2 linked regions of the Actinocatenispora sera genome follow. The protein of the gene in region 1 interacts with the protein of each later gene in a pairwise test. Links are inferred from orthologs where the notes say so. Each region holds a gene or a part of one and is shown in the gene's direction. Other genes may lie near its edges. The genes, in order: aceE and nth.

Evidence for each region.
Region 2: the proteins of aceE (region 1) and nth interact in binary tests that used the Escherichia coli proteins (3 or more experiments, as listed by UniProt). The link is inferred for Actinocatenispora sera from one-to-one orthologs.

What each region holds. Positions count from the first base shown.
Region 1 is NZ_AP023354.1:5,764,333-5,770,249, forward strand. What follows is about bases 1,690-4,949. They hold aceE (pyruvate dehydrogenase (acetyl-transferring), homodimeric type), read left to right. Parts: upstream 1,690-2,019; coding sequence 2,020-4,749; downstream 4,750-4,949. Other genes in these bases: Asera_RS27090 (secondary thiamine-phosphate synthase enzyme YjbQ), read right to left, coding at 1,690-1,915; Asera_RS27100 (NAD-dependent epimerase/dehydratase family protein), read right to left, coding at 4,863-4,949. Also shown: Asera_RS27080 (hypothetical protein), read right to left, coding at 11-805; Asera_RS27085 (hypothetical protein), read right to left, coding at 981-1,451; more of Asera_RS27090, read right to left, coding at 1,505-1,689; more of Asera_RS27100, read right to left, coding at 4,950-5,738; Asera_RS27105 (SDR family NAD(P)-dependent oxidoreductase), read right to left, coding at 5,893-5,917. UniProt on the Escherichia coli protein: Component of the pyruvate dehydrogenase (PDH) complex, that catalyzes the overall conversion of pyruvate to acetyl-CoA and CO(2).
Region 2 is NZ_AP023354.1:782,464-788,066, forward strand. Bases 1,863-4,808 are described here. They hold nth (endonuclease III), read left to right. Parts: upstream 1,863-2,963; coding sequence 2,964-3,653; downstream 3,654-4,808. Other genes in these bases: Asera_RS03590 (Gfo/Idh/MocA family protein), read right to left, coding at 1,863-2,744; Asera_RS03600 (TlpA family protein disulfide reductase), read left to right, coding at 3,749-4,327; Asera_RS03605 (NUDIX hydrolase), read left to right, coding at 4,371-4,808. Outside these bases: Asera_RS03580 (carbohydrate ABC transporter permease), read right to left, coding at 1-191; Asera_RS03585 (carbohydrate ABC transporter permease), read right to left, coding at 188-1,147; more of Asera_RS03590, read right to left, coding at 1,455-1,862; more of Asera_RS03605, read left to right, coding at 4,809-5,018; Asera_RS03610 (cupredoxin domain-containing protein), read left to right, coding at 5,254-5,603. UniProt on the Escherichia coli protein: DNA repair enzyme that has both DNA N-glycosylase activity and AP-lyase activity. The DNA N-glycosylase activity releases various damaged pyrimidines from DNA by cleaving the N-glycosidic bond, leaving an AP (apurinic/apyrimidinic) site.

The sequences.
Region 1 (5,917 bases):
AGCCCCACCCTTACCGAGTCGGGTACCCGCCCGGGGACGGCGGGTAACCACCGGCCGGCGGCGCCGCGGTCGGGTCGGCCCGCGGGCCGCCCGGGCCGTACTGACCCGGCGGGGGCGGCGCCCCGTACTGCGGGGGCACCGGCGGTTGACCGTACTGGGGCGCGCCCGGCTGGCTGTACTGGCTGTACTGGCCGTACTGGCCGGGCTGGCCGGCGCTCGGTGGGAATCCACCCGGCGGTCCGTACTGGGGGGCGCCCTGCGCTCCGTACTGCTGCCCGTACGGCGGGGGCGGCGGATACGGGGCCGACGGCTGGCCGAACGGCGGGGGCGGCGGGCCGTACTGGGTGGGCGGGCGGCGGAACCGGGCGAGGCCGCCGACGAACGAGCCACCGCCGGACCGGCGCCGGGCCCTGCGCACCGCGAAGCCGGCGGCGATCGACAGCACCACGCCCAGCGCGGCGACCCCCAGCGGCCAGAGTGCGCCCAGCGTGCTGTCCTCGACGACGTCGTCGCCGAGCGCCCGCAGCTGCACGTCCTTGCCCTCGTCGGAGTAGCTGTCGGCGCCGGGGATCTCTCCGTCGTGCTGGTTGCCGTCGGCGGTCTTCCAGGTGCCGTAGCAGTCCGTCTCGTTGTGGCTGCCGTGGCGCGAGTAGACCCGGTGGGTCTCGCACCGGTCGACGTGCGCGGTGACGGTCTCACCGGAGAAGTAGGTGTGCGCCTGGAAGATGCCGACACCGGTGAAGATGACGGTCATCAGGATGGCGATGACCAGCCAACCGATGGTCCGCACGGGGGTCATGAACACGCCGCCCACTGTAAGTGGCCGTCACAAAATGAACTGTCGGCGCCCACCGGACCGGCCAGCCGACCGACCGCGGCCGGACTTCTGCGACACCGGGGCACGTTTCCGGCGGTACCCCGGAGCGCGGCCACCGGTTGGCCCGCGCCGCTGCGCGCCCGTACCGGCGGCACCGGACCGGTCAGGGTGAGCTGACCGGTCGGACAGTGCCGCCCGGGTCCCGCCGAGACTCCCGCGCCTGTAGCCGGCGCACCCGACGCCGGATGATCAGGATGGCCACGACCGCGGCCAGCCCGCCGAGGGACAGCGCGAACGGCCACAGCGCACCGAACACGTTGTTGGACACCACCCGGTCGCCGAGCGCGCGCAGCGTCACCTGATGGCCCTCGTCGGCCAGCCCGGCGTTGGGGATCTTCCCGTCGTGCCGCGTCCCATCCGCGGTCGCCCAGTGGCCGTAGCAGGTGGTTTCGTCGTGGCGGTCGCCACCCGAGTACTCCTGGTGCGACTCGCAGTAACCGACAGTCCCGGTAACCTTCTCACCGCGGACGTAGGTGCGCGCCTGGAAACCACCGACGATGCCGGAGATGATCACCAGCAGCGCCAGGACGCCGAGCCAGATCGCGAGGATGGGGTTGATCCGGGGCCGGGACACCGGCACACCGTAGGGCATCGTCGCCGGCCAGCGCGGGCGGCCTCGGCGCACGGTCAGGCGGGCAGCAGGGAGAACCGTACGGTACGGACCGGGTTGTCGATGTTGGTGTCGACCAGGCAGATCGACTGCCAGGTGCCGAGCGCGAGCCGGCCGTCCAGCACCGGGACCGTCGCGTACGGGGGAACGAGCGCGGGTAGTACGTGGTCGCGGCCGTGGCCGGGGCTGCCGTGCCGGTGCCGCCAGCGGTCGTCGCGGGGCAGCAACTCGTCGAGGGCGGCGAGCAGGTCGTCGTCGGAGCCGGCGCCGGTCTCCAGGATCGCCACGCCGGCGGTGGCATGCGGGACGAACACGTGCAGCAACCCGTCGACACGCCCGGCACCGGCCAGGAATCGCTGCGCGGAATCGGTCAGGTCGGCGACGGTGGGGCTGTCCCCGGTGCGGACGGTGATCTCCTGGGAGTACATGCGCCGATCCTCGCCCACCGATCGGGCCCGCGTGACGCGACCCGGCGATCCGGGGCAGGATGGCAGCAGTACATCACTCCACGAGAGACGACGAGGGACGACCCGTGGCCACGGAACGCAAGCGCCCGGTGATCAGCGACGGGCTCCCGAGCCAGATTCCGGACATCGACCCGGAGGAAACCACCGAATGGGTCGAGTCGCTGGACGCGGTCGTGGACAACCGCGGCCGGCAGCGTGCGCGCTACGTGATGCTGCGCATGTTGGAGCGGGCTCGGGAGCGCCAGGTGGGTGTTCCCGCGCTGACCAGCACCGACTACATCAACACGATCTCGCCGGAGCAGGAGCCCTGGTTCCCGGGTGACGAGTACATCGAGCGGCGGATCCGGGCGTACATCCGGTGGAACGCGGCGATCCAGGTGCACCGGGCGCAGCGGCCGGGTGTCGAGGTCGGCGGGCACATCTCCACCTACGCCTCGGCGGCCAGCCTGTACGAGGTGGGGTTCAACCACTTCTTCCGCGGCAAGAACCACCCGGGTGGCGGCGACCAGGTCTACTTCCAGGGGCACGCCTCCCCGGGGATGTACGCGCGGGCGTTCCTGGAGGGCCGGCTGAGCGAGCGGCAGCTGGACGGGTTCCGGCAGGAGTTCAGCAGCCCGGGCGGCGGGCTGCCGTCCTACCCGCACCCCCGACTGCTGCCCGACTTCTGGGAGTTCCCGACCGTCTCGATGGGTCTGGGCCCGTTGGGGGCGATCTACCAGGCGCGGTTCAACCGGTACCTGCACAACCGGGGCCTCAGGGACACCAGCCAGCAGCGGGTGTGGGCGTTCCTCGGCGACGGGGAGATGGACGAGCCGGAGACGCTCGGCGCGCTCACCCTCGCCGCCCGGGAGGAGCTGGACAACCTGACCTTCGTGGTCAACTGCAACCTGCAGCGCCTCGACGGTCCGGTGCGCGGCAACGGCAAGATCATCCAGGAGATGGAGAGCCTGTTCCGCGGCGCCGGCTGGAACGTGATCAAGGTGATCTGGGGCCGGGAGTGGGACCCGCTGCTCGCCGCCGACGCGGACGGCGCGCTGGTCAACCTGATGAACTCCACGCCGGACGGTGACTACCAGACCTACAAGGCCGAGGACGGCGCGTACGTCCGGGAGCACTTCTTCGGGCGCGACCCGCGCACCCGCAAGATGGTGGAGAACTACACCGACGACGAGATCTGGAACCTCAAGCGGGGCGGCCACGACTACCGCAAGCTGTACGCGGCGTACCGGGCGGCGACCTCGCACACCGGGCAGCCGACGGTGATCCTGGCCAAGACCATCAAGGGCTGGACGCTGGGCAGCCACTTCGAGGCCCGCAACGCCACCCACCAGATGAAGAAGCTCAAGGCCGACGACCTGAAGAGCTTCCGCGACCGGCTCTACCTCGACATCCCGGACTCGGCGCTGGACCCGGTGCTGCCGCCGTACTTCCACCCCGGCGAGGACTCCGACGAGTGGCAGTACATGATGGAGCGCCGCAAGCAGCTCGGCGGGCCGCTGCCGGAGCGCCGGCACCCGGTGATCGCGATGCCGCAGCCGAAGCCGGAGCGGTACGACATGTTCGCGGCCGGCTCCGGCAAGCAGAAGGTCGCCACCACGATGGCGATCGTGCGGCTGTTCAAGGAGCTGATGAAGGACAAGGAGTTCGGCGCGCACGTGGTGCCGATCATCCCGGACGAGGCGCGCACGTTCGGGATGGACTCGCTGTTTCCGACGGCGAAGATCTACTCGCCGCACGGGCAGACCTACACGCCGGTCGACCGGGAGCTGTTCCTCGCCTACCGGGAGGCGACCAACGGCCAGATCCTGCACGAGGGCATCACCGAGGCCGGCTCGGTCGCCTCGTTCACCGCCGCCGGTACGTCGTACGCGACGCACGGCGTGCCGATGATCCCGCTGTACATCTTCTATTCGATGTTCGGGTTCCAGCGCACCGGCGACGGGTTCTGGGCGGCGTCGGACCAGATGGCGCGCGGGTTCGTGCTCGGCGCGACGGCCGGGCGGACCACGCTCAACGGCGAGGGGCTGCAGCACCAGGACGGCCAGTCGCCGCTGCTGGCGTACGCCAACCCGGCGGTGGTCGGCTACGACCCGGCGTTCGCGTACGAGATCGCGCACCTGGTCAAGGACGGCCTGCGCCGGATGTACGGCGAGCACCCGGAGGACGTCTACTACTACTTCACCGTCTACAACGAGCCGATCGTCCAGCCGGCGCAGCCGGAGAACCTGGACGTGGACGGGCTGCTGCGCGGCATGTACCGGTACTCGCAGGGTGCCGGTGACGGGCCGAAGGTGCAGTTGCTCGCCTCGGGCGTGGCGATGCCGTGGGCCCTGCGGGCGCAGCAGCTGCTCGCCGACGACTGGGGTGTGTCGGCCGACGTGTGGTCGGTGACCTCGTGGACCGAGCTGCGCCGCGACGCCGACCGGGTCGAGGAGCAGAACCTGCTGCATCCCGAGCGGGAGGCGGCCACCCCGTACGTGACGACCAAACTCGCCGGGGCGGCCGGCCCGGCGGTGGCGGTCAGCGATTTCATGCGGGCGGTGCCGGACCTGATCTCGCGGTACGTGCCGACCGACTTCACCGCGCTGGGCACCGACGGGTTCGGCCACTCCGACACCCGCGGCGCGCTGCGCCGGCACTACCACGTCGACGCCGAGTCGATCGCGGTGGCGGCGCTGCGCCAGCTCGCCCGGCGCGGTGAGGTGGATGCGCAGGTACCGGCGCAGGCGTTCAAGAAGTACCAGCTGGACGACGTGAACGCGGCACCGCAGGCCGAGGCCGGCGGCGACAGCTGACGTACTGTCCACAGTGGACGGCCCGGCACCGCTGCGGTGCCGGGCCTTTCCTGGCACCGGCCGCGCGTCGGTGGGCGTCGGGCTGTTCGAGCGGCGGCTGTGACGGGCGCGGGTCAGGTGTGCTCGCCGGTGATGCGGGCGATGTAGTCGGGCAGGTCGACGGTGGGCTGCCAGCCCAGCGCGCGGGCCTTGGAGGTGTCGGCCTGGCCCTGGGTGCGCTCCCCGCGCCGGGCCGGGATCAGCACGTACGGTGCACCGAACATCTGGGCGACCGACAGCAGGCTGCGCTCCTTGCCGTACCCGAGCAGGTAGCCGTCACCGCTGCCGTGCCGGTAGCAGGTGATGATGCCCGAGACGATGTCGTCGACGTGGGTGAAGTCGCGGGTCTGGGTGCCGGGCTCGACCACGGTCAGCGGCTCGCCCTTGGCGTACTGCCGCTCGAAGATCCCGATCACCGTGGCGTAGGGGCCGTCGGTGATCTGACCCGGCCCGTACACGTTGTAGAAGTAGGTGACGACGTAGTCCAGGCCGTACCAGTCGGACACGTTGCGGATGTACTCGACGTTCTTGGCCTTGATCCACGCGTACGGGTTGAGGTTCTCGTCCTGCCCGCCGTTGCCGAACTTCGAGCTGGAGCCCGCGTACACCAGCTTGGCGCCGTGCTCCTGGGCGAGCGCGACGACCTCCTTGGTGCCGTACATGTTGTATTCCCAGACCCGGTCCGGCTCGTCGAACGACTGCGGGATGCGGGAGTACTCACCCAGGTGGAAGACCGCGTCCAGGTCGCCGCCCCGGTCGGCCCACAGCTTGCGCACGTTGACCGTACTGTCGTGCAGGTACTCGACCCGCTCGTCGTCGACGTGGTTGGCGAGGGTTCCGGTGAAGTAGTTGTCCACCGACACGATGTGGATGTCGCCGAACTCGGCCAGCAGCCCGCGGATGAGCCGGCTGCCGACAAACCCGGCACCGCCGGTCACCAACACCTGCATGCGTTCTCTCCTGTCATCGGTGCCGGCGAGCGGCGCTGCGGCGCCCACCCCCGGTACGACCGGGCAACACGCTAGCACGCAGGCCCGATCGTCCCCGGCGCCCAGCGCCGGGCGTCGCCGGGCGGGGCGATCCCGGCGCGGCGGCGCTGCGTGCTCAGGCGCGGGGCAGGCGGAGGCCG
Region 2 (5,603 bases), 5.0 Mb from region 1 along the record:
AGGTGCAGCGGGTTCGGCAGCCAGGTCGGCGGGTAGGTGTAGATGTCCGCGGTCGGCTTGAGCGCCGAGGTGACGAGCCAGTAGATCGGGCCCAGCACCACGCACGCCACCACCACGAGCAGCACGTACCGCAGCACTCGGCCGCCGCGGCTGGACCGCCGGGCCGGACTGTCCACAGTGGAGGTCGTCACCGGTAGTGCACCTTCCGCTCGAGGAACCGGGCCTGCAGCGCCGTGATGATGACCAGGACGACGAACATCAGCATCGCGGCGGCGGCCGCGTGGCCGGCGTCGAACGCCTTGAACGCCTGCCGGTAGATGAACCAGCTGAGGATCGTGGTCGAGTTGCCCGGTCCGCCACCGGTCATCAGCGCGATGATGTCGAACGCCTGGAAGGTCCCGATCGTCGTCGTGATCACGAGGAAGAACGTGACCGGCGACAGCATCGGGAAGGTGATCTTCCGGAACGTGTGCCACGGCCCGGATCCGTCGATCGCCGCCGCCTCGTACAGGTCGCGCGGCACGTTCTGCAGGCCGGCGAGGTAGACGGTGGCGATGAACCCCATGTTCTTCCACAGGTAGACGATGATCAGCCCGGGCAGCGCCCACTTCGAGCTGGTCATCCAGTTCGGCGAGGCGAGCCCGACGGCGCCGAAGATCGGCCGCAGCAGGCCGTAGTTCGGGTCGAAGATGAACAGCCAGATGGTGCCGATCGCGGCGCCGGACAGGATGTGCGGCGCGAACGCCATCGTCCGGACGAACCCGCGGCCGATCAGCTTCTCGTTCAGCAGTACCGCGATCGCCAGGCCCAGCACCATGCTGCCGAGCACGATGCCGAGCACGAAGATCACGGTGATCCGCAGCGTGTCCAGGAAGTCGCTGTCGGTCAGCAGGTCGGTGTAGTTGGCCAGGCCGACGAACTCCTTCACCGGCGCCAGCATGTTCCAGCTGGTCAGGCTCAGGTACGCGTTGTAGATGACCGGCCAGTACGCGAACACGATGACGAAGAAGAAGTTCGGCACGATGAACGCGAGGAACAGCAGGTACTCGCGCAGGTGCCGGGGCCGCCGCCGGCGTGGTGGCGGACGGTCACCGGTACCTACCGTGTCGGCCGAACGGGCACCGGCCCGGGCGTCGACCGCTGACATGCGAGCCCTCCGTCGTTTCAGGTCCGGCCGCCAGAGCCGAGACGACCGGCCGCGGGGTCCGGCAGTGGACCTGCCGAAGCCCCGGTGACCAGCGTGCTTGAGACTTCTAACACGAGAATCCGTTTGGATCACGCAAAGTTAACATCGCCGAATCCCCCGAGCAAGACCCCTTCGAGCGGCACTTCGATGAACCCTTCCCGGCCCCGGATGGACCGGCCCCGGCGAGAGCATCAGGAAAGACAACAGCGCCGTACCTGCTTCGATCCGAAGCGGGCACGGCGCTGGTGGCGGCAACACGCCGCCCGGCTCAGCCGACGATGAGTTCCAACGGCGGCGAGACCGGCTCGACACTGCCCCGCAGCCGGGCCCGCTCCGCCGCGAACACGGTCAGATGGCTGGTCAGTGAGTCGCGCGGCCCGGAGAAGATCCGGGACGCATCGCCCGTCTCCAGCGCCGACACGAACCCGTCCATCAGTCCGGCGTCGCCGCCGCCGTGCCCGCCGGCTGCGCTGGCGTCACCGACGGTGGTGGTGTCGATGATGTGGTGCGTGTCGGTCAGGAAGTCGAACACGTCGAGCTTCTCGCCGTCGCCGGTCAGCTCGCCCCGGGTCCCGAACAGCTTCGTCTCCCGGTGCCCCTGCCGGCTGAACCCGGTCATGGTGAACACCGCGGTCGTACCCGACGGGTACTCCATGTTCACCACCTGGTGGTCCACCACGTCGTTGTCGCTGTCGTACACGCACCGCCCGTACGGGCCGTGCCGCAGCGCGTCGCCCAGCGCCTCGGCCGTGAACTCGTCGACGAGGACGTCGAGCGGCCAGCCGCGGTCGCCCTGGACCAGCCGGTCGAAGTAGAACCGCTTCGCCGAGAACGGGCAGTCCGGCTCCACCGAGCAATCCAGGCACCGGTCGGCGGCGCCGGCCGGCTTGTGCGCGCGGGTGAAGTGCGACAGCCGGCCGAAACTGGACACCCGCGTCGGGGCCTCACCCAGCACGTACTGCAGCCAGTCGATGTCATGGCACGACTTCGCCAGCAGCATGAACGTCGACTCGTCGGCGCGCCGCCAGTTGCCCCGGACGTACGAGTGGGCCTGGTGCCAGTAGCCGACCGGCTCCAGGTGCTGCACGCTCATGATGTCGCCCAGCAGCCCGTCGTCGACGACCTGCTTGACCGCCTGGGTGTACGGCGTGTAGCGCATCACGTGACCGACGGCGAACAGCACGCCGGCGGCCTCGGCGGCGCCCACCATCTGCCGGCACTCGGTCTCGGTCGGCGCCAGCGGCTTCTCCACCAGCACGTGCAGGCGGTGCTTCAGGAACTCGAGTACCGGCTCGGTGTGCATCCGGTCCTGGGTGCAGACGAGCACGGCGTCGACCAGCGGCGGGCCGGCGGCGAGCCGCTGGGCGAGGGACTGCCAGTCGGGGTACGCATGCTCGGCCGGGATCTGATGCTGCGCGGCGAACCGCTCCCGGCGCACGTCGCGGGGCTCGGCCACGGCGACGACGCGAGCCCGGTCAGGGTGCTCCAGCGCCCAGCGGGCGTACGCGTTGCCGCGGCTTCCGGCGCCGACGACGGCGAGGGTGACAGGTGAGGACACCCGGCCGACGCTACTGGCGGCCCGCCCGGCCAGGGAAGGGCCCCGCGCCACGTTCACGCTCCGTGCCCCGGTGATCTCCACGACTGCCGTCTCGGGGGCACCCGAGCGGGCCGGGCCGTCGGTACCCCGACGTAGGCTCGGCGGGTGATCCGAGAGACGAAGGCCGCCGCGACCGCGGAGGCGGAGAGCCCGCTGTCGCTCAAGCGGCGAGCCCGGCGAATGGGACGCATCCTCGCCGAGACGCACCCGGATGCGCACTGCGAGCTCGACTTCACCAACCCGCTGCAGCTCGCCGTGGCCACCATCCTGTCCGCACAGTCGACCGACAAGAAGATCAACGAGGTCACGCCGAAGCTGTTCGCGCGGTACCCGACCGCGGCCGCGTACGCCGGCGCCGACCGGGCCGAGCTGGAGGAGCTGATCCGGCCGACCGGCTTCTACCGGAACAAGGCGACCTCGCTGATCAAGCTCGGCGCCGCGCTGGTGGAGAGGCACGACGGCGAGGTGCCGGGCCGGATGACCGACCTGGTGGCGCTGCCCGGGATGGGTCGCAAGACGGCGAACGTGATCCTCGGCAACGCCTTCGACGTCCCGGGCATCACCGTCGACACGCACTTCGGCCGCCTGGTCGGCCGCTGGCGGTGGACCGCGGAGACCGACCCGGTCAAGATCGAGTTCGCGGTCGGCGACCTGTTCGAGAAGCGCGACTGGACGATGCTGTCGCACCGGGTGATCTTCCACGGCCGGCGGGTCTGCCACGCCCGCAAGCCCGCCTGCGGCGCCTGCACCCTCGCCAAGCTCTGCCCGTCGTACGGCACCGGCCCGACCGACCCGGTGGCGGCCGGGAAACTGTTGAAGGGCCCGCGGGTCGCCGAGCTCGCGGCCGCCGCGGGCGTCCCGGCCCCATGACCCCTGCCCGACCCGCCGGCCGCCGCCGGCGGACGCATCGGCCGGCCGGCCCGGCAGGTGGCGGTCTCGCGCGCCGGCTGCTGCTGCCGGGGGTGATGTTCGTACTGCTCGCGGTGGCGGCGGGCTGCGGCGACGGCGGCGGATCGGCCCGGCATGGCGACGGCGGATCGGCCCGGCACCCGGCGACACCGTCCGCCGGTGCGAGCGGTGCGGCGGCTGCCTGGTTCGCCGCCTGCCCGGCCCCGCGTGGTCCGGCCACCGGCACGCCGAAGCCGCCGGCGGTCACGCTGAGCTGCGCGCACGACGGTCGCTCGGTGCCGATCGCCCGGGCGTACGGGAAGCCTACGGTGATCAACCTGTGGGCGTCCTGGTGCGGCCCGTGCCGCCAGGAACTGCCGCAGATCCAGGCGTACGCGAGGACGCACCCGGACGTCGTCGTGCTCACGGTGGACACCCGCGACACCGAGGCCGCCGGGCTGTCGTTCGCGCGGGCTGCGGGCGTGCGGCTGCCCACGCTGTACGACCCGAAGCAGCAACTGCTCGCCGGCGTGCACCGCGCCGCGCTACCCACCACGCTGCTGCTGCGGGCCGACGGCAGCCTCGCCTACACGTACAACTCGACCGCGCTGACCGCCGACTCGCTGGCGGCGCTGGTGCAGAAGGAGCTGGGATGACCTGCCCGGACCGCCGGTCCGACCCGACCGGCCGGGGGCGGCGGTGAGCGCGATCGCGGGTGATCCCGCCACTGAGCTGCCCGCCTGGTGGCAGCCGCTGCTGACCCGGGTCGGCGCGCTGCGGCCGGAGACGTTCGGCTCGCCGACACCCTCCGCCCGGCGCAGCGCGGTGCTGATCCTGCTCGCCGACGGGCCGACCGGGCCGGACGTGGTGATCCTGCAGCGGGCCAGCACCCTGCGCGACCATCCGGGCCAGTGCGCGTTCCCGGGCGGCGGGGTCGAACCCACCGACGGCGGCCCCGCCGGTACCGCGCTGCGCGAGGCCGGCGAGGAGGTCGGCATCCGGGCCGACACCGTGCAGGTCGTCGGCACCCTGCCGGAGCTGTACCTGAACGTCTCGGACTTCCGGGTCACCCCGGTCCTGGCCTGGTGGCGGTCTCCGCACCCGTTCGGCGACCTGGATCCGGGCGAGGTGGCGCAGGTGGCGCGGCTGCCGCTCGCCGACCTGGCCGACCCGGCCAACCGGCTGCGGGTGCGCCATCCGAGCGGGTACGTGGGTGCCGCGTTCCGGCTGGACGGGATGCTGGTGTGGGGGTTCACCGGCGGCATCCTGTCCCGGCTGCTCGACCTCGGCGGCTGGTCCCGGACCTGGGACACCACCCGGGTCGAGCCGCTCCCGCCCGGCTTCTGACCCGCGCCGGCCCGTCGCCGCCCGGCGTCCGACCCGCGGCGGGGCGCCGCTGCCCGGCTTCTAGGCTGAGGTCATGCGAAAGATGGCACGGTTGGCCGCTCCGGCCCCGGCTGCCGCACAGCGCCGGGCCGGTCAGCGGACGCGGTCGGCAGGGTTGACGGCTCGGACCCTGGCGCCAGCACAGCACCGAGGCGGCCGGCGGGCACGGATCGTCATCCCGACGGCACTGCTCGGCGTGGCGCTCACCGCCGGCGGATGCGGCTTCGCGGGCGCGCACGGCAGCGGCGTCCACGGCGGCTCGTCGGCCGGCAACCGGGTCGGTACGGCGACCACCGGTGCGAACGGCGTCCAGCACATCACGGTCAAGGGTGACGAGAACATGCGGTTCACCCCGAACGTGATCAAGGCGCATCCCGGGAAGTTGGAGATCACGCTGGTCACGACCGGTGCGACCCCGCACGACCTGCAGGTCACGAAACTGCACGCGAACACCGGAATGGTAAAAAAGGGCAAGCCGGGCGAGGTCGAGGTGGATCTTTCGTCGGCCGGACGGTATGACTTCGTGTGCACCTATCACGTGAGACA